Regions from separate parts of the Vibrio hyugaensis genome, predicted to be linked through region 2. Evidence: predicted binding sites of a transcription regulator. Region 2 holds the regulator's gene; each other region holds the start of a gene.
What was found. The regulator MetJ, encoded in region 2, represses methionine synthesis genes. The targets are predictions, from matches to a motif close to TTAGACNTNTANANGTCTAA.

Region 1 (7,391 bases), 1.2 Mb from region 2:
ATCGAGCGCCCATTTCGCGTACCTGGTGGGAAATTAGGAATGATGTTGGTTGCCACGTTAGGTTTGGTTAGCTGCATGGTAACCATTTTTGTTTCTTTCGATGTACCTGCTGGCATCAGTGAAAAAACGAGTGCCTACGCGCTTATCCTTGGATTTATCGCGTTCAGCTTACCTGCGTTGGCTGCCATGATGTACCGCAATCGCACACGTCGTCAACAAAGTCAGCTAATTGAAGCCATGGCGAACTAACAGAACCACCAAAAACGAAAAGCCGCAGCAATTTACATGCTGCGGCTTTTTTGTGTGGAATTCGTTCTTAGAATCAGTGACCTGCTGTTTTGGAAAGCAAGTTAACAATCATCACACCAGTGAGGATAAAGCTAATTCCAACAATCGCAGCTAAATCGAGTTTCTGCCCATAAAGGAAATACCCAACCGCAGCAACCAAAACGATACCCGCCCCGCTCCAAATCGCATAGACGATACCAACAGGCATGCTTTTCACTGTGACCGACAGTAGGAAGAAAGCAATACCATAACCAATAATGACGACGGTACTCGGCATCATTTTAGTGAACTGTTCGGTTTTCGGGATTGAAGAAGTAGCAATCACCTCACATATAATGGCAATAGACAGGGCAACCAATGGTGGCATAGAAACAAGCATTTTGAACATAAGGCAATCAACGCTCAATAAAACCTGAACCCGATGACATATCGAGTTTCTGAGCGGCGCATTATAATCAAAATCCATTGATTAGCCATAAAAAGTGATGCAAATCACATTTACATAAAGGTAATAATCCAGTTTTAAAAGTCCTTCTCTTCTAAATTGATGACACAGGCGGAGCGCTTGCGAGCGGTTAATAATGACTCTGGGTCCGCATAGACAATGTTGTTCAGTCCCAACTTTTGCATATCATCAATGTGGTACATCCACGCTGCGGCGTCAGCATTACAGCCTGCTTTTTGCAACTTCTCACGTTGGTTCATATGACCATACATGGTGATTTTTGGGTTAACATCCACCAAAGCAAAAAACGCGTCTTCTTGCTGACGCCATAAACTGAGCGATTGGTGCCATTGCTCGAGCTCTTGCTGATCAAACCCATCTTTCAACCACTCATCACTCATGGCTCCACCAAACCACAAAATCTCTGAACCCTTCATAACTAACGTGCTCGGCGCAGCGGTTAGCACATAGTTCGCACAAGCAGACGCACATGTACCGTTGACAATCAGATGTACTTGATTGCTATAAACCCAACGCCCAAGCTCCATTGCAGGTCGATATTCACCAGAATCACTGTCGATCATCAGCGCGACAATGCCGTTCGGTTGCACATTCGCGAGCTCAATCGCTTGCTCGACTTTCTGCGCCGTGATTTCACCATTAAAGTACAAGGTTCGACCTTCAATATGCACCTCTTCGGACAAACTGCATCCAAACAAACTCACGACCAAACTCACTCCTAGCCACTTTTTCATGCGCTCTCCATGATCCTAATTCCACAATTTAGTAAGCCACTAGAAAAGTATTGGACAATTTGCATATAAAGATCGAATAAAGTGGCGTAATTTTGACCAGCGTCAAAATGCTCACATTGGCGATTGTTCGATATTAAGGCTAACTATGCGGAGATGAACACTTAGAGAGAATTGAGAGTAAGAAGCTTAAGGTTGAAGCTCTGAAGATTCCCAAACCATAATCGTAGTGTCTACCTCGTTATGGATGGCTATGTGCAAAGGACGAAAACCATACTTTACATACAGAGCTTGATTATGTGCTTCACATTGTAAAAAGAGCTTCTCGATACCAAGCTGAAATACATGATTTTGAGCGCGAGCGACAAGCGCTGCCGCGTAGCCTTTGCCTCGTGATGAAGAGTCAACATACACCCCACCCAGCCAATGTTCATATTCTGGAAAATGAATATTTTCGCGAATCTTTAGTTCTGCGACTGCCGCAAGTTGATTACAATCATCATGCAGTACAAAAGCAAGTGGAAACCCATGTCGACTATTGGCTTTCAGTAAAACCTTTTCTTGAACTTGTGAAAGCGTGACACCTGGCACTGTGTACGCCCATTCATCAAAATACCACTGAGCAATAAGGCTAGACGCGTGAGGAAAATCGGCAAGAAAATGGATTTTGAAATTCGGTTCTGACACTAGTGGTTTCCATCCACACTGCTATCTACTACATTTGCTTCACAGCCAACTCCAACTTGACTCGAGCTAAAATGAGGTTGTTGAGCAAGTTCGAGATAAATATGCATGTCGATTGGTTCAGGCGTGTTAAGCAGCATCTTGCCGACTTCTCGCTGAAAGTAGCCATAGTTGCCGAGCTCTTCCGTTAAGCCAAGTTGCTCATAACTGACCAAGCTCGCAAACATGCCATAAGCGTATTGATAACGTGTGACATCCACATGTTTTTCATGACCTAGTTCATTAAGTGCTTGGTCGATCTCTTCCGGTAAGTACGTGCTTTTGTCTCCAAACGAACGGAGTAGTACGTTAGGAACCTCTTGCGCGATGCTCTGAACTTTCTCTTTCTTCTTAAATATACCGAACATGATGTCCTCCACTGACGATGATTACCCAAACAACGCACTGCGAGTACGCGTCGGCAAGCCGATTAGTGTCTTTATTAGTCTTATAGCTCAAGATTTATACTAACTTGATACCATAATCATCTTCAAACACTAGCCGACACGTTGCAGTGAGATGTACTCAGAAACCTTACCGCAATCACAGTTGACGTTGAGTACCTTGTTAACAATTAACAGCGCTCATCACGGTTAGCTACGTTTCAATTTGCCTTATCAATAGATTTTAAAAAGAGCTTAGATTTTTGTGGTGCTTATCGAAATGAAACCAACGCATTGAATTTAGTTTCGATGACTAAAACTTGTAGCTTGCTGCAGATAAGGCTCAACTCAAATTGACAATCATTGCTAGCGAACTATTAGACGAGACGCTCTATTTTGTTGGTTACAAAAGAATTCCTGTCCAAAGTCACATTTCGTATCGACATCCGTACGCAATTGCGGTAGTTTTAGATGTATAGACGTCTAAAAAGTGAAGCTTAGGGAGAGAAAGCCGTGCCAATTAGAATTCCAGATCAGTTACCCGCTACCGATGTATTAAGGACAGAGAACATCTTTGTGATGAGCGAGAGTCGAGCGGCGAGTCAGGAAATCCGTCCATTGCGAGTGCTTATCCTCAATTTAATGCCGAAGAAAATCGAGACAGAAACTCAGTTCCTTCGCCTACTTTCAAACAGCCCTCTGCAAGTGAATGTCGAGCTACTACGAATCGACAATCGTCCAAGTAAGAACACACCAACCGAACATCTCGATGCCTTCTACCGTCAGTTTGAAATGGTAAAAGGCAAAAACTTCGATGGCATGATCATTACTGGGGCGCCACTCGGTTTGGTCCAATTTGAAGATGTCATTTACTGGGACCACCTAAAAACTATCATGGAGTGGGCAAAAGACCACGTCACATCCACACTCTATGTATGCTGGGCAGCACAAGCTGGTTTAAAGCTTCTTTACGACTTACCAAAGCGAACTCGCAAAGAAAAGTTGTCTGGTGTTTATCATCATAAAATCCATAAGCCTTATCATCCGGTTCTACGTGGTTTCGATGATAGTTTCTTAGCGCCACATTCGCGTTACGCGGATTTCTCACCAGAATTCTTAGAGGAACATACGGATCTAGACATTCTAGCCACATCAGATGTCGCTGGTGTTTACCTTGCAACAACCAAGGACAAACGTAACGTCTTCGTCACTGGTCATCCTGAGTACGACTCTCATACGCTGCATAATGAGTACATTCGCGATTTAGGGGAAGGCATGGAGCCAGCCATTCCTGTCAATTATTACCCGAACAACAATCCTGATAACGGCCCAGTCGCAAGCTGGCGTAGCCATGGCCACCTACTTTTCTCGAACTGGTTAAACTACTGCGTTTACCAGCAAACGCCATACGATCTGGACCATTTCAGCGAAGCCGCGTTTACCAAAGACGATTAATTCACTCGATAGAGATTGTGAACCAAGCCGCCAACTGGCGGCTTTTTCATACCAGTTTGCAAACCTGATCGCATTGTGTTTTTTCCTCATTAGGCTTTTGCAGCGTAATTCATATCATGCTGAAAGAATTAGGGATGTGGGAAAGACAAATGAAGATCATAAAACTTGGCGCTCTTGTACTAGCGACTCAGTTTGGCCTGCTCGGCTGTGTGACCGTTAACGAAGATGGCAATAGTCCAGTCGTAAAAGCAGACCCTGTCGCCATGGCAGAGTCTCGTATCGCACTTGGTTTGGGGTACTTAAACGGTGGCAGCATGATTCGAGCGCATGATAACTTTCAACAAGCCCTCACTCACGCTCCAAGCTATTACCGCGCTCAACTTTCTATGGCTCATTACTATGAAACGGTTGGTGAAGATAAAAAAGCAGAAGATATGTACAAACGATCGCTGCGCCAACATTCTAAAAATGGAAACGTACTCAACAACTACGGCACATTCTTATGTAAGCAGGGAGATTTTGAGAAAGCGGATAAAATGTTCAACCGTGCCATTGAACAGCCTTATTACTTCCTCATCCCAGCTAGCTATGAGAATGCAGGCTTTTGTGCACTCAAGTCCGACAACACAGAAAGAGCAAAATACTATTTCACTCGCGCCATTGATCACGACCCTCACCGTCCAAAATCCATTCTCCAGTTAGCGAAATTAGAAATAGAAAGTGGCAACTACACGGACGCACGCATTCGCCTTATGCGCTTTAATCAAATGTATGGGGTTAAAAAGCCTTCGCTCCGTTTAATGGTTGAACTTGAAGGCGCAGCAGGCAACGAAGCGCTGCAAAGGAAATACCAAACACAGCTAGATCGGATGTCCTAACAGCTCAATCTCTCTTAATGACTTGGTATTCCGAACCTCCGAATACCAAGTGTAATGCCTTTCGTTTAGTCGTCTCTTATAACTAGAGTGCACTTGGTGTAAGTTCTTATGTTATAAATAATTCTTAAAACAATTTTCATTTAATATATGTCTATAACTTAGACTTTATGTGACGCTCACTCACAATCTAGAAGCTCATTTATTGCACAACTAGGTTAAAAGCTTATACATTCAAATTGCTTATACATGACCCAACAAAAATAAACTAAAGCTATAAATATCATAGACGTAAGGACACACTATGTTGAAGTATAAACAAAAAGCGTTATTAACCGCCCTCCCTATTGCACTGCTAGGTTGCGGTGGTGGCGGTGGTGACAGCACAAGTTCCGCGACGAGCAATGGTCTTTCGTGGTCTGCCGGGGACTTCTCACAGACAGCGACTAATTTGGCCAACAAATGCAGCGTAGCAAGAATAGGTATCGACCCGTATACAGGTAAGAATTACCCAGACGAAACCGGCTCTAGCCTGTATGAAAAAATGTTCCTTCGTGCGTTCAGTAACGAAACCTACCTTTGGTATGACGAAATCCCAGACAATAACCCAAACAATTACGCGTCTGTCGTCGACTATTTTGATTCACTCGTCACACCAGCGACGACGGCAAGCGGCCAAAAGAAAGACCGGTTCCATTTCACACGTTCTTACGACGATGTGATGAAGTCTCAACAAGCTGGCCTTGTTGCTGGTTTTGGCTTTAACTGGAAATTCGTTAATAGTTACGCGCCACGAGAAGTCCTTATCTCTTACACAGAAGATGGATCACCGGCATCACTAAATGGCGTTGAGCGTGGTGACAAGCTATTAAAAATTAACAGTGTGGATGTCGTGAACACCTCCTCCCAAGCTGAAGTGGATCTCATTAACCAAGCATTGTTCAACCCAGAGTTAGGACGTAATTACACGTTTACCTTTGAAGCGGTTAATGGCGGCATGAAGATCATTACACTCACCTCTTCTGATGTCGCAACAAGCCCTGTCCGTAATGTAAAAGTTATCGACAACAACGGAACAAAAGTCGGCTACATGCAATACAACGCATTTGAAGTCACGGCACAGCAACCGCTTATCAATGCATTCAACAAGCTTTCCGCACAAAATGTAGACGAAATCGTCATGGACTTGCGTTACAACGGCGGTGGTTTGATTTGGCAATCAGCACAAGTTGGTTACATGCTTGCGGGCTCTCATCCAAACGCGACGTTTGGCGAGTTGATCTATAACGACAAGATCATGAACTCTGGCCAGGTACGAGATAACGTTTACAATTTCGTCGATAAAGAAATCAACTGGGCAACAGGTACGCTCACCAACAACCCTCTACCGACGCTTAGTGCAAAGCGCGTGTATGTCTTGACGACGGATAACACTGCGTCTTCAAGCGAACTGCTGATCAACGGCTTACGTGGTATCGACGTTGACGTTATTCAAATTGGCACAACGACAACGGGTAAACCTTACGGGTTCTCTCCACAGCAGAACTGCGGTAACGTGTATTACACTATTCAGTTTAAATCTTCGAATGACAAAGGCTTTGGTGATTTTGCTGATGGATTTACTCCTACGGCAAAAAATCTTGTATCGTCTAACATTGGTATAGATGACAAAGTGGAAGGCTGTGTTGTGGCAGACGACTTAACTAAGCCATTGGGCGATGCTTCAGAAGGTATGTTATCTGCGGCGCTAAACTACATGACAACAGGAACTTGCCCTCCTGCACCTGCAATGGCTCGCTCATACCAAGCGATGCCGAGACTGGGTGGCACTCCACTGACTCAAGAGATTGACCCACTTCGACAAGAGGCGATTCATGTCAAAATTAACTAAAACAATGACCTTACTCACTGGAGCTGGACTTAGCCTTGCCCTGATGGGGTGCTCATCATCGAGCAACAGTGACATCGTCAATGCATTGAGTATTAAAACTTCAGCGGATACGGTGAGTGAAATCCAGCGGACGATCAATACGATTCAAGGAACGCAAGCACCAACGAAGATTGCGTCCAACACATTTGAGACCAACTCACACTTATTGATTGTGTCAGGCCAGTTAATGGAGAAGCACAACATGCCATTGAATGGAGCAGAAACTGAGTTACCCGATCAATATACCTTGCAATTGCGCGGTGAAGATTGCGGTGTTTACTACGAGAAAGACGACAAGTTTGTCCCTCTCACCAACATACAATGCCGACCTAATCCGATTCAGGACTAAACAAAAAGCCCGCCGTTACTTTATTCAAAATAACGGCGGGCTTTTCTCATTATTCCTATTCAAATCTTACGATTCGAACGACTCAGTCTGAAGCCATATTATAAGAAGTGGAACGTCACGTTACCTGTGATGCTACTTACTGTATCGCTGTCCCCATCGATATCAACACCAAACGCTTGATAACTTGCACC
Region 2 (7,391 bases):
AGTTTGATACTGGCAAGATCCCCGGAACGATTTCTACATCAATCCCTGCCGCTACACAGCGATCACGGAAGCGTAGGTAAGATTCCACATCAAAGAAGAATTGGGTAATTGCACGGTTTGCCCCTGCTTCAACCTTACGCTTTAAGTTAAGCAGATCCGATTGTGCGCTTTTCGCCTCTGGGTGTACTTCTGGGAATGCTGCCACTGAGATATCAAAATCATGGCGTGCTTTAAGCAGCTCTACCAAGTCTGATGCGTACATATCTGGCGCACCACCACCTGGTGGAATATCGCCGCGCAGCGCAACAATGTTCTTGATACCGTTATTCCAGTAATCGTCAGCAATGTCGATCAATTCATCACGAGTTGCGTCGATACACGTTAAGTGAGGCGCAGCAACAAGACCCGTCGCTGCTTTGATTTCTTTGATGATAGAGTGGGTTCTGTCACGCTCGCCTGAATTTGCGCCATAAGTAACAGAAACGAATTTCGGTTGAAGAGTTTTAAGGCGGTGCACTGAGTTCCACAGTGTTTCTTCCATCTTTTCACTGCTTGGTGGGAAAAACTCAAATGAGACGTTGATATTGTCTGATAGTTCAGCGATATTCTGGTTTAAGGCATCGATATGCCCTGCATGTGTGTATCCCATCTTACTCTCCCTGTGGCAACTCCACCACGAAATCAAAATCCTTAAATCGACGTTTAGACGTCTATATGTCTCCAGAATGTATTGAATACGATTTAATGTCAACCTTGTGATTATGAATTTTTCTCAAGTTAATAATTAGGATAGTTCAAGTTCCTAAGTGACAACCTCATCGCCTAACTCTGCGATTCAGTATGGCATTATCAAGACAATAAAAAACCCCGGAAGCCATCCGAGGTTTTGTGGTGGTTCGCAAAATTAAGCTTAGTAAGATTTAGAATAAGCCAGCTAGGCGATTAAGATCAGATTGAATCGCACCAGCCGTCACTTCACGCCCTGCGCCTGGACCACGAATCACTAATGGATTGTCTTTGTACCATTTACTCTCAATTGCGAAAATGTTGTCACACGGTAGTAAGTTCGCTAAAGCATGCTCTCGTGATAGTGCCTCAACTCCTACCGTTGCTTTACCGTTACGTTCGAGACGGGCGACATAACGTAGCACTTGGTCGTTTCTTTGAGCTTTAGTTAGACGCTCTTGCAGGATTTCACTTAAGGTATCGCCTTGGTCAAAGAAAGCGTCTAGGCTCAAATCTCGCAACTCTTCTGGTACTAACGATTCGACCTTCACACTTTCAGGTTCAATATCCAAACCAGACTCACGAGCTAAGATAACCAACTTTCGCATCACATCAGAACCATCTAAATCTGAGCGAGGATCGGGCTCAGTCAAACCTTGCTGCCATGCTAAGTCGACTAGTTCAGTAAATGGTACCGAACCATCAAATTGTTGGAATAGCCAAGATAGCGTACCCGAGAAGATGCCCGACAGTGCGACAATCTCGTCACCGCTTTCACGCAAATCTCGAACGGTGTGATTTATTGGTAGCCCCGCACCAACCGTCGCGTTGTATAGCCAATGACGGCCAATCTTGGCGAAAGCATCTTGTACTTGATGGTAATACTGACTATCAGCTGAACCTGCCACCTTGTTCGCCGAGATAAGATGAATACCTTGCTGTGCAATTTCTACATAACGTGCCGCCAGATCTTTACTCGCAGTGACATCCAGTACCACCGCTTCGTCGAAATTTTGAATCGCGCCGAGCTTAGTTAGCCAATTACTATCATTCTCTATGCTTTCATCATCAAAGCGCTGAGCAACCGTTGCTGCATCAATCCCGTTTTCATCAAACCAGTAAGTTTGGCTATCTACCACCGCCACTAAATCAAAGCTCATGCCGTGGCGTTTTTCGAGCTCTTCTTTTTGCTCTGCGAACAGTGATAACCAACTTGAACCAATATTACCTTTACCACACAAGGCAACCGCTACACGCTTTTGCGCTTGAAACAGCTGACTATGAATACTTTGTACTAACTCTTCCACTTCGGCTCGACGTAATACCGCGACGAGACTCAGTCCTGATTGTGCCTCTGAGATAAATTCAACCGGAGAGTCTTTTAACTGCTGATAAAAGCCAAAGCAATGATTGGCGTTTTTCGTGACCCCTGCACCTACCGCTGCGAGCAGTGAGTAACCCTCTTTCAGCTTAATTTCAGCTTCAACCGCCAACTCTTGAAGGTAAGCCAATGCACCACCGGCTATCTCGGCCGTGTACGCCAAGCGCAATGTTTGTTGGTCTTCTTGCGCTTCAAATGCTAGTGGCTCTAATTGAGCGCGCTTTAACGCTTGCAACACTTCTTTCTGCGCTCGCTCAAAATCATGACCATGCACAAATGAAAGTTGCACGAGTAACACTTCATCAAGAGAGGTAATGATTTTAGCGCCACGACCAGATGCTAATACACGCTCAATTCTGGTTGAGCCAGACTCCGGTTGATAGCTGCATTTGAGGTTCAAATCCATCGTACTTTGAGCAACAGGTTGAAGCGTGCGACTGTGCAATACCGGAGCTGCTAAACGAGCAAGTTCACTTGCTTCATCTAAACGCAGTAGGGGCAACAAGCATGCATCAGAGACTAAACGTGGGTCCGCACTATACACACCTGCGACATCACTCCAGATAGTAACAGTACTAACTTCTGCCAGTGCACCAATAACCGTAGCCGAGTAATCAGAACCATTACGGCCTAACAGTACTGTCTCTCCCGCCTCATTCTGTGCCATAAACCCTGTGATAATCACTCGCTGATGATTATGTTGTGCCAACGCTTCTTTAATTAGAGCGTAAGAACGAGCGCGGTCGACTTCTGGTTGTGTACCTACTTCTGCACGCAGAAATGCGCGAGAGTCTTGTGCAACCGCTGGCAAACTCTGTTGCGATAACAATGCAGCGAGTAAGCGTGAAGACCATACCTCACCATGTCCAAGCACTGCGGCTTTTTGAGCTTCTGTTAACGGAGCCGTTAATTCTGCTAGAGTACTGAATTCATCTTGAAGGGAAGCAAGTAGTTGCGTCTGTGCCTCACCTGTTAACAAAGCTTCTACTAATTCAGTTTGGAATTGTCTCAAGCTTTGTAACGCTTCATGCGCAACACGACCGTCTTTATCTAAACCTTCAAGAAACTCGATCAAGCGATTGGTGGTTTTCCCTGCCGCAGACACCACGACTAAATCATTTTCGGCTGAATACTCTTTTAGTATTTCAACCACACGTAAATAGCATTCGGGGTTGGCTAAACTGCTGCCGCCAAATTTATGCAGCTGACGTTGTACACTCATGACTTTTTTCTCTCCCGATTACTGTGCTGCTTTTAAAAATGCTTGCTCAAGATCGGCGATCAAATCCTGTGCATCTTCAAGACCAACGGATAAGCGCAGTAACTGTTGAGAAACGCCAGCTTCAGCTAATGCCGCTTCCCCCATCGCGCGATGTGTCATCGATGCAGGATGACAAATCAAGCTTTCAACCCCACCCAAGGACTCAGCTAACGAAAACAATTCCAGCTCTTTTACAAACACTTTGAGCTGTTCAAATGATCCTGCGAATTCGAAGCTCAACATAGAGCCAAAACCGGATTGCTGCTTCTTGGCGATGTCATGTCCAGGATGCTCTGGCAAACTTGGGTGATAAATCTGTGCAACTAACGATTGAGTCTGTAAGTAAGCAAGTACATCTTGAGAGCTTTCTTCATGAACTCGCATCCGCGCACCCAGCGTGCGAATTCCTCTTAATGTCATGTAACTGTCGAATGGTGTTCCCGTCGCCCCAATGCAATTGCCCCACCACGCCAGCTCTTCTGCATGCTCTTCACTCTTGGTGATCACCACACCACCAATAACGTCGGAGTGACCGTTAATGTATTTCGTCGTGGAGTGGATAACAAAATCCGCACCTAGCTCCAAAGGCTTTTGGTACACCGGAGTTAAAAAAGTATTGTCCACTGCGACTAGAGCGCCGACTTGTTTTGCTTTTTCACACACTGCAGCAATATCAACCACGCGCACAAGCGGGTTTGACGGCGTCTCTAACAAGATTAGCTTTGGCTTTTTCGCAATCGCCGCATCCAGAGCTTGCTGATCCGACTGATCGACAAACTGCACTTTAAAGTCACCTTTGTTTGCACGAGTATTAAACAGACGATACGTACCGCCGTAGCAATCGTGCGGCGCTACAATTAGATCATCAGGACCAAGAAACGTCGATACCCAAAGGTTTAATGCTGATGTACCACAGTTAGTGACAACCGCTCCTTTGCCTGATTCAAGCTCGTACAATGCTTGCTCTAGTAAACCTCGGTTAGGGTTACCAGAACGGGTATAATCGTATTGAGGCACTTCACCGAATGCAGGGAAGCCATAGTTAGTAGAAAGGTAAATAGGTGGTACAACAGCGTTGTATTGGCTGTCTGACTCGATACCAGTGCGTACAGCAATGGTCGCAGGCTTACGGGTGCTCATGGGTGTATCCTTTCACGGGTGGTGACATCTAAATGGGAATGCGCTATATCTAGCTTGTATTGCTCAATTGATTAACACTCTTCCCTAACTATTAACCTCACTTTACTTGTCTAAAAATAAGACGTCAACACTTCTAGACGTCCATATGTCTTTGCTTATGGCAGTAAATGCAGCTAAAATCAGCACCTATATTTATTTTTCTAACTTATTACATTAATGAAGGTGCGCAATGGCTGACTGGAATGGCGAATACATTAGCCCGTATGCTGAGCACGGTAAAAAAAGCGAACAAGTAAAAAAGATTACCGTCTCAATCCCGCTAAAAGTTTTAAAAGTGCTGACTGATGAGCGAACACGCCGCCAGATCAACAACTTACGCCATGCGACTAACAGTGAACTACTGTGTGAAGCGTTCCTACACGCTTACACAGGTCAACCACTGCCAACTGATGAAGATTTGCGTAAAGACCGTCCAGACGATATTCCTACCGAAGCAAAAGCAATCATGACAGCGATGGGAATCGAATTCGAAGCATTCGACGAAGAATAATTGCTTACAAATTCGTCGATGATAGAAACTGTGCTGGGGACGGTTTCCAAGAACAAAAAAAGGGACGCGAGAGCGTCCCTTTTTTATTTTTAAATTTTACTTTACCACTATTGAGCCATGTAATTCTCTGGCATTTCAATACGTGCCACACCAGAGTCAACCGCAGCTTGAGCCACCGCTTTTGCCACGCGTGGTAGTAGGCGTGAATCCATTGGCTTTGGAATGATGTAGTCAGTTCCGAACTCTAGCTTATCGACGCCAGCTGCTTTTAATACCGCTTCCGGTACTGGCTCTTTCGCCAATTCACGAATCGCTTCAACCGCAGCCAGTTTCATTTCATCATTGATCTCGCTTGCACGAACATCCAATGCGCCACGGAAGATGAATGGGAAACACAATACGTTGTTTACTTGGTTCGGGTAGTCACTGCGACCTGTACCCATGATCAAGTCATCACGCACTTCGTGAGCCAATTCAGGTTTGATTTCTGGATCTGGGTTTGAACATGCGAACACAACTGGCTTGTCTGCCATGAGCTTCAATGCTTCTGCAGGTAGTAGATTTGGACCCGATACGCCCAAGAAAAGATCCGCACCTTCAATCACATCTTCCAACGTGCGCTTATCTGTGTTGTTAGCAAACAGCTGTTTGTATTCATTGAGATCATCACGACGCGTGTGGATCACCCCTTTACGATCCAGCATATAGATCTTCTCGCGCATCGCGCCACATTTGATCAATAGCTCCATACACGCGACTGCCGCCGCACCCGCGCCTAAACAAACAATCGTGGAGTCTTCGAGCTTCTTACCTTGCAGCTCGATTGCATTCAACATACCTGCTGCCGTTACGATCGCTGTACCGTGTTGATCGTCATGGAATACTGGCACGTCACAACGCTCAATCAGACGCTTTTCAATCTCAAAACAATCTGGTGCTTTGATATCTTCTAGGTTGATACCACCGAATGTATCAGCAATGTTTGCTACTGTGTCGACAAATTCGTCGATCGTGCGGTGTTTTACTTCGATATCAATTGAGTCTAAACCAGCAAAGCGTTTGAACAATAGCGCTTTACCTTCCATTACTGGTTTAGAAGCCAGCGGGCCAAGATTACCAAGACCAAGAATAGCCGTGCCGTTAGAAATAACCGCAACCATGTTGCCCTTCGCTGTGTACTTATACACGTTGTCAGCGTTCTGTGCGATTTCACGTACAGGCTCTGCAACACCAGGGCTGTATGCAAGAGCAAGGTCATTTGCAGTTTCAGCAGGCTTAGTTAGCTCTACGGCAATTTTTCCTGGGGTTGGATATGCATGGTAATCCAATGCTTGTTGGCGGCGTTCTTCTTCTGGGGTGACTTCTTGGCGATTGTCTTCAGACATGGATCGTTTCTCTTTGTTATTTTTCGGTAAGGGGGAATAAATTCTAAAGGATAGAAGTCAAACTTCATAGGCTAGATTGCGAGCGATATCCTTAAAAGGGCCGATAATAAAAGAGATTAGACCAGATATTAGTGATGAGCACCCTGTTTACAGGTCAGGTGCTCTTTTTATCACTTGGTTTGGATAGGAAAACAGCGAAATATAATCTCACTCTTCATCGACATATTGTGCTTGTAGGTAATTTTCTATACCTGACATCTGGATCAAACCGAGTTGAGTCTCAAGCCAGTCAACGTGCTCTTCTTCGTCTTCGAGAATATCTTGAAACAGATCTCTAGAGACATAATCGCGAATATCCTCAGCATAAGCGATGGCATCTTTCAAATCTGGAATGGCGGCCATCTCAAGTTTAAGGTCACACTCAAGCATTTCTTTGGTGTCTTCACCGATCATCAGTTTGCCGAGGTCTTGTAAATTAGGTAACCCCTCAAGGAACAGAATACGCTCGATCAAGTGATCAGCATGTTTCATTTCATCGATCGACTCGTGGTATTCCTTATCTGCGAGATGCTTTAATCCCCAGTCTTTGTACATACGGGCATGAAGAAAATATTGGTTGATCGCGATGAGCTCGTTACCGAGTATCTTATTGAGATGTTGAATAATGATTGGATCGCCTTTCATGGCAAAACCCTCCTCTTTGGCTTCATTTAAATGTAGAAGCAAATGAGAAGGTGTCAAAAAGGCTTAGCTAATATTTAGCTAGCTTGTTTCAGTATTAGGTATTCTGTTTCAGCTAAAATTTCTTTCGCTTGCTTGATGCACTTGCCGCATTGACTTCCCAATGCCGTACATCTTTTAATTCCTTTTATATCTGTTACGCCTTCATCTATCGCCAACTTCCTAATTTTCTTGTCAGAGACGCCATGGCAAAGACAAACGTACATA
Region 3 (7,391 bases), 930 kb from region 2:
TTCTTAGCCGCAGAAACAAGGTTACCTAATGCGGCTTCGGTTTCTGCCCAATTACGCGTTTTAAGTCCACAATCAGGGTTCACCCACAAACGTTGCGCCGGAATTTTTTCAGCCGCTTTCTTGAGTAAGCCTTCAATCCACTCCTCCGTTGGAATGTTCGGAGAATGGATGTCGTAAACTCCCGGACCAATTTCATTCGGATAATTAAAGTCTTCGAACGCTTTCAGCAGTTCCATATTGGATCGCGACGTCTCGATAGTAATCACGTCGGCATCAAGCGCGGCAACTGAATCAATGATTTCGTTGAATTCGCTGTAACACATGTGAGTATGAATTTGCGTTTCTGGCTTAGCACTACCGGCAGAGATCTTAAAGGCGTCAACAGCCCAGTTTAGGTATTCTTTGTGGTCACGCTTCTTCAATGGTAAGCCTTCACGAATCGCTGGCTCATCGATTTGAATAATGTTGATACCCGCCTCTTGCAAGTCAAAGACTTCATCACGAAGTGCAAGAGCCAGCTGGTCTGCAATTTCTTTGCGAGTAATGTCTTCACGTGGGAATGTCCAACACAGAATCGTCACTGGGCCGGTCAACATGCCCTTCATTTGCTTGTTGGTCAGCGATTGTGCATACGTCGACCATTCCACCGTAATCGGTTTTACACGCTCAATATCTGCGACCACAATCGCTGGTTTGACACAACGAGAACCATAGCTCTGTACCCAACCAAATTGAGTGGTTTGGAAGCCCGCCAGGTTTTCAGCAAAATACTCCACCATGTCATTACGCTCAGCCTCTCCATGCACAAGAACATCAAGATCGAGCGCTTCTTGGCGTTTCACCGCATCAGCGATGTGTCCTTTTAATGCCTGTTTATAATCCGATTCTGAAAGTTGACCGCTGCGGAACGCACTTCTCTGACCCCGAATTTCTCCCGTTTGTGGGAAAGATCCTATAGTCGTGGTCGGCAAGAGTGGCAAGCCAAGCACTTCAGCTTGGTGTACGGCACGCTCTGCATAAGCTGCGCTGCGCTGGCTGAGCGCCGCCGTGATTTGGTTCAAACGAGTCTGAACGTGGGGTTTGTTAACATGCGAAGCGGTTTTACGATCTTTAATGGGTTGACTATACGTATCACAAGCTAAAATCGCATTTTGGTCCCCATCAAGCGCACGGCCAAGCAAGGCTACTTCCGTTACTTTTTGTTTCGCGAAAGCAAACCAACTTTTCACTTCATCGCTCAAAGTCGGCTCTAAATCCAAGTCAACCGGGCTATGCAATAGCGAACAAGAACTCGCTACCCACAACTTGTCGCCAAGTTTGTCTTTGAGGGGCTGCAAGCGATCCAGTTGAGTACTTAAATCTGAACGCCACACATTTCGTCCATTCACCACACCAGCAGAAAGTACCCACCCCTCAGGCAGCTTCGCCACAACCTCTTCCAATTGCTCTGGCGACGCAGACAAGTCAATATGAAGGCCATCAACATTAAGCTCGATGATTTTATCCAACGTATCCGTGACCGAATCAAAGTAAGTGGTCAGTAGCACTTTTACGTCACTACGAATCACTTGGTAAGCCAGTTTGAATGCATCAGTCCATTTGCTTTCTAGCTCGAGCGAGAGAATAGGTTCATCAATTTGTACCCATTCCACACCTTGACTAGCAAGCTTAGAAAGAATTGCTTGATACGCGGTGAGTAGCCTTGGCAATAAAGTCAAACGATCAAAATCTTCTTCCACTTCCTTACCTAGATAGAGGTAACTAAGCGGGCCAAGCAGTACAGGCTTTACTTTGTGACCTGATTTGATCGCCTCGTTTACTTCTTCAAACAGTTGGGGCCAACTAACTTCAAACGTATCGTCCTTGCTGAACTCAGGCACAATGTAGTGATAGTTGGTGTTGAACCACTTTGTCATGTCAGAGGCTGCCGCACCCGCACATTCGCAAGCGGATTGAGATTGACCACGGCCGACTTTAAATAGTGTGTCTAAATCTGGGAACCCACTTGCGTGTCGCTTTGGTACATGTCCCAATAGCAATGTTGTGGTTAGGACATGATCGTACCAAGCAAAATCACCCGCGGTTGTGAAGCTCAAACCCGCCTCTGTTTGCGTGTTCCAGTTTTGTTCTCGTAAGCTTGCCCCTACTCGCTTAAGCTCCGTCTGATCGATTTCGCCACGCCAGTATTTTTCCTGAGCAAACTTAAGCTCTCGTTTTTCACCAATGCGTGGGTAACCAAGAATATGCGTTGTCGTTGCCATGTCCGTATTCCTTATTCACAGTGTTTGATATTGAGGTCAGAGCATCGAGAGAAAACCTTACAAGATGTCTGGATGGCTAAAACTATCGCTCTGGTGATAAAATTGAACAACATCCAATTATTCAACTTGTTTATTAAAAAAATTCATATTGAGGGGTATTACTCGCATTCAAACGGCATAAATGGACGTCTAGACGTTTACATATCCATTTTTTATGGGTAAGTTAATAAAGCTCATGGCAGATATAAAAGGATGAATGGGATTCATGATAGAGTTGAAACACTTACGCACCCTCACTTCACTGAGAGACACTGGGTCATTAACGGCAACCGCAACTACTTTGCACCTGACGCAATCTGCCCTTTCTCATCAAATCAAAGATCTTGAATCTCGGATTGGCGGGCAATTATTTTTGCGCAAAACCCGTCCTGTAAAATTCACTTCAGAAGGTGAAATTCTTCTTCGTCTTGCTGATGAAGTTTTGCCAAAACTCGCCAAAGCAGAAAACGAACTCGCAAGCTTGAAAGAAGACGTGAATGGGCGCTTACATATGGCGATCGAATGCCACTCCTGCTTCCAATGGTTAATGCCTGCACTTAAGGAATACCAATTAGCTTGGCCAAGTGTGACGCTCGATTTCTCTTCCGGTTTTGGCTTTGAGCCGCTTCCCGCCTTGTTAGCTGGCGAGCTTGATTTGGTGATTACATCAGACATTCAGCCACGCTCCGAAGTCCATTATGAGCCGCTGTTTGACTTCGAAATGCGTTTGATTACCTCTACCAGCCATCCTTTAGCGAACAAAAGTGTCATAGAACCCGAAGATCTTGCAGATCAAACCATGCTTTCTTATCCAGTACAGAAACAAAGATTGGATGTGGTCAAACACTTCTTACACCCTGCGGGAGTTGAGCCAGCCAAGTGGAAACAAGCAGACAACACGTTAATGCTCGTACAAATGGTGTCAGCGGGATTGGGGGTAGCGGCATTGCCAAATTGGGCGATTTCTGAGTTCTCGCGCCAAGGTTTGATTACCAGTATGCCTTTCGGCGAAGGGTTATGGCGTAGATTGTTCGCAGCAACACGCAACTCAGAAAAAGAGAAACGTTACTTACAGGCCTTCTTTGCCACGGCCCGCCAACAATGTAAAAGCCACCTTGATGGGATCAAGATGGCTTAAAGTTCGACAATTAAACGAAACTAACGTTCGTAAGATTTAAATTGATTGGTCAGTGGGTCATATTGATAGCCAAGCATATCGAGCTTGCCCACTACCGATTCCACATCCATCTCGTACATCGATACCAACTCTTCAAAGCTATCACATTCTAAGCGCAGCTTTTCATTAACGATACCCAGCAAGATGATGCTGTCCCAGTTACTTACGTTGCTTAAATCCATCGCGACACTCCTCTAAGACAAGGTATTTGACCCCAATTCCGTTGAGCACGTGCGTCAAGACTCTCTCGAAATGAATGAGGCTATAACTAAAGCGTAGACTTAATCGAACGATTTGAAAGTGAGCTCGATCTAAATCCCGAGCTCACAAAAAGAAAAGAAGACAGAAGTGTTAATTCGTTCGGTCTATGCCCCCAATAGGAACAGACCTTGTAAGCTTGTCATTGAAGCCAACGCAAGAAGCAGCGCTGCCGCCAATTGCACTTTGTTTGGCGCTTTATGAGTGAAGATATGCCAGCACCAAACCACGATTGCCATAATCAGCATCGCCAGTGACGCTAGAATATGTTGTGTCACGCTATTCAATGTCGCTTCATCCAACTGATAAGCAGAAAACAACGTCATCACGACCAGCAGCATGCCTGAGACAACACCCGTAACCGGTAAGATTCGGTGAAATGCTTGCAAACGGCTGCGTGCGATAACCAGAAGTAACTGCGCAAACACGGCACCTAAGAAGAAGATCATCAATGCCACCGAAGCGCTTGCCGCCCAATGCGGTTGCTCAAATAGTTGAATGCTCACGTACGCGAAGGCCAAACCGTTCGCTAGATGCAGAGCCCATAATGGCCCTTTCTCACGTGTCTTCTTAGTCTGAACTTGAGAGTAAAAATAGAAGATCGCGAATACGATCATGAAAGCTTCAATACGAAGCGACGCCACTGCCAACCAAAGTACGCCAATTGATGGCAACATCTTATGCAGGCGACCACGTTGACCTGGGCAGGTATCACCCTTAATCAAAAGTAAGGTCAACAGCGCTTGGGCGCCAAATAGCATTGGAGGAAAAGTTAACAGCAATTGTTGAATCATGTTGAATGCAAACTCAAAAGTCATTTTGGGGTGGCGATAATAGCAAATCGCCTAATGATCGACTAGCCCGTTACTTCACCACTCGCTCGCAGAGTTCAAAAGCCAGCATCTCTTGAAGGGCTGATTCGCTTTCCGTGTTAGCATCGCCGCGAAACAGCCGTCAAACCTGCTATTTAATCTCTCCGCTTGAACTTTACATTTTGCAATAAAATGAAAGTGTAAAGTCAAAAACAACATGAAAAACAGAACGCTCATCTCTATTCTCTTTTGTCTATTTTCGTTAACAGGCTGTGATTTCAACAAAGAGCCAGTTCTCTCCCTATCATACGAAGAGTCCACGGTTTCTCGTGAGTTAGTCATTCACGCTGAATCTCAGTCACTACCCAAAGGGGATAAGCTCTATTTAACCGCTCAACTCCTTGATTCAGAAAATAACGGTTGGCTTACCGAAACAGATACCGTGATTTGGAATAGCTCGAATGAGAAGGTCGCCACGATTAACTCAAGCGGCTTATTACTTGCGAAATCACAAGGAGCCACAACCATCACCGCATCAGTAAATAAAGATGGTCTCGCCTTCTCTGTAAGCTTAGAAATCACAGTATCCGAAGCAACGCTCTCAAAATTAACTCTCGTATTGGCAAACGAAGGTTCAACACCTAAAGGCTTAATGCTTCCCTTTCAAGTCATGGGGGAATATTCAGATGGAAACCGCATTGATTTGACTGACTCTTCGGAACTTCAGTGCCATATCGCAGACTCTACTGTCGCCCAACTCACACTCGGGAATCCTGCCAACCTCATCCAAGGAATGAGTGTAGGGAATACTGTACTTAACTGCACATATGGAGATACCAGCTTAGAGGCAGGTAAGAAAATCTCTATCAGCAAAGCCATACCCGTCGAATTGTCCCTTAGCCTAGAGCATTCAAAACTGCCTGTCGGTTCGAGCTCTCAAATACTCGCGTTCGCTAAATTTTCGGATAGTTCAACGCAAGAAATTACAAACGCGCCGGAGCTCCATTTAGACATCAGGGATCGCTCGCTGGCGTCTATTGTTCAAGAGCAAGATCAAACCCAATTGTTTGCTACCTCTACCGGGACAGCAATCTTGACGGCGAAAATTAAAAACACAGAGCTGTCCGACGAAGTATCAATCGTCATTACTCCAGCTGAGTTTTCTGCTCTCAATGTAACCCTCGATAAAGCTGAAATACCTTCGGGCCTCTCAACGCATGTTCAAGCACTGGCAGAACTTACAGACCAATCCACTATCAATGTCACACAAGACCCTCGAGTGATTTGGTCTGTGCTCCCTGTAACCATTGCTCGAATAGAAACAAAAGAGAACAAACTGACCATCAAAGCGCTTAAACCTGGTCAAGCGACGCTCATTGCCTCGCTGAACGATGGACAAATACGCTATCAAGTACCGTTTAGCGTATCCGAACCTGTCGTGACCAAACTTAGTTTATCTCCCAATGTCGATTCATTGCCTAAAGGGTTATCTCATTCATTTCAAGCGTGGGCCACATACTCAGACGGTTCCATTGACGAAGTTACGTCTGCCTCAGAATTTCAGTGGAGCGTAGATAATACAGACATCGCGACATTTGAACTTAGTCCTCATAAAGGAACGATAACCGGCGTTCAAGTTGGTGAAACCAACATAACAGGCATACTCTCTGATAGATGGCGAAGTACCGCTACATTAACGGTTTCAGATGCTATCGTTACAGAGATCAGCTTTGACGAAGCTGAGCTTTCTTTACCCGTAGGGCTAGAGCATCCTTTGAAAGTAAACGCCCTATTGTCAGATGGAAGTATCATTGATATTTCCAACTCTCCTGAGATTAGCTTTATTGTTAACAATAACGAGTTTGCCGACTTTGACGACCAAGAAAGAAACGTGGTTGTCGGAAAGAATATGGGCTCGACCACAATTACAGCGCTCGCCAAATTTAATTCATTAGAACATCAAAACCATATGGCATTGTTCGTCACGCCTCCCGTAATAAAACGACTTTCTTTAGAATCAACATTTGCAGAAATCACGGCTGGTGTACCTCTGGAACTGCAAGCTATCGCAACCATGACCGACGGGTCTGAAGTTAACGTAACAAACAGCTCAACATTAGATTGGAACGTCGAACCCGTTGATAGCGCAGAGCTTACTCTATCAACGGAAGGGATAACGCTTACCGGAATTGAAAAAGGTGAAATCAAAGTCTCTGTTACTGCTGAGTCTTTTCCCTCAATGGTCACAACTCAGAAAACATTCACTGTTGTCCCTAAGGACTACACGATTACATTGGTAGAAGAAGCGATATCTCCTCTAAGTCGCTCCGTTTTCGAAGGTTATGACATCGATGATGTAAAAATTAGATATAACGGTTTAACAAGCTTTGATTTGTTGAACACAACACCACGCTACTTGAATAATCCTTTAGTCAGAGTCAATCGACAACACTTTCGCATTACGGGGGTTATCTCACCATTTCAAGCTGTGAATTTTGAGCTGCCAGAATGGTTTGATGAACCCATCACTTCTGCTTATTTCGTTGATGAGCAACCATTGTTCAAAGCACATATACGAGCTTATGCCGACGTCAAACAAAATGACGACAAATACGCACAGCCAACGACAGAGAACGTTTATCAATATGAAAAAGAGTTGCGTGGCTTTAAACAGTTAATGAATAACTATGACTATAACCATCGGTTTATCGGCTTCATTCAAAACTATATGAATTCAAGAACCCGCATGATCCGGCATGAAGATCATTGGTGTGAAGTAGAAACGCTACTGACATCAACTCGTTCAATAGAAAGCAGTTCTGACCACTTTGCTAAATTCAAAGG

Region 1: metA (homoserine O-acetyltransferase MetA) is a predicted target of MetJ. The motif match lies at 3,059-3,078, and genes of this name have one in related genera.
Region 3: metE (5-methyltetrahydropteroyltriglutamate--homocysteine S-methyltransferase) is a predicted target of MetJ. The motif match lies at 2,443-2,462, and genes of this name have one in related genera.

Annotation. Positions count from the first base shown of each region.
Region 1 covers NZ_CP025794.1:239,252-246,642, reverse strand. Annotated here, with positions in the region: gene C1S74_RS01980 (APC family permease) at 1-249, shown strand, start outside; gene C1S74_RS01975 (DMT family transporter) at 323-655, opposite strand; gene C1S74_RS01970 (hypothetical protein) at 811-1,488, opposite strand; gene C1S74_RS01965 (GNAT family N-acetyltransferase) at 1,675-2,172, opposite strand; gene C1S74_RS01960 (hypothetical protein) at 2,172-2,576, opposite strand; gene metA (homoserine O-acetyltransferase MetA) at 3,105-4,046, shown strand; gene pilW (type IV pilus biogenesis/stability protein PilW) at 4,196-4,924, shown strand; gene C1S74_RS01945 (S41 family peptidase) at 5,226-6,812, shown strand; gene C1S74_RS01940 (hypothetical protein) at 6,796-7,200, shown strand; gene C1S74_RS01935 (outer membrane beta-barrel protein) at 7,299-7,391, opposite strand, start outside.
Region 2 covers NZ_CP025794.1:2,527,754-2,535,144, reverse strand. Annotated here, with positions in the region: gene metF (methylenetetrahydrofolate reductase) at 1-649, opposite strand, end outside; gene C1S74_RS12545 (bifunctional aspartate kinase/homoserine dehydrogenase II) at 921-3,329, opposite strand; gene C1S74_RS12540 (O-succinylhomoserine (thiol)-lyase) at 3,348-4,508, opposite strand; gene metJ (met regulon transcriptional regulator MetJ) at 4,738-5,058, shown strand; gene C1S74_RS12530 (malic enzyme-like NAD(P)-binding protein) at 5,166-6,443, opposite strand; gene bfr (bacterioferritin) at 6,651-7,127, opposite strand; gene C1S74_RS12520 ((2Fe-2S)-binding protein) at 7,202-7,390, opposite strand.
Region 3 covers NZ_CP025794.1:3,457,876-3,465,266, reverse strand. Annotated here, with positions in the region: gene metE (5-methyltetrahydropteroyltriglutamate--homocysteine S-methyltransferase) at 1-2,261, opposite strand, end outside; gene metR (HTH-type transcriptional regulator MetR) at 2,527-3,438, shown strand; gene C1S74_RS16885 (DUF4250 domain-containing protein) at 3,459-3,659, opposite strand; gene C1S74_RS16880 (hypothetical protein) at 3,843-4,553, opposite strand; gene C1S74_RS16870 (Ig-like domain-containing protein) at 4,765-7,391, shown strand, end outside.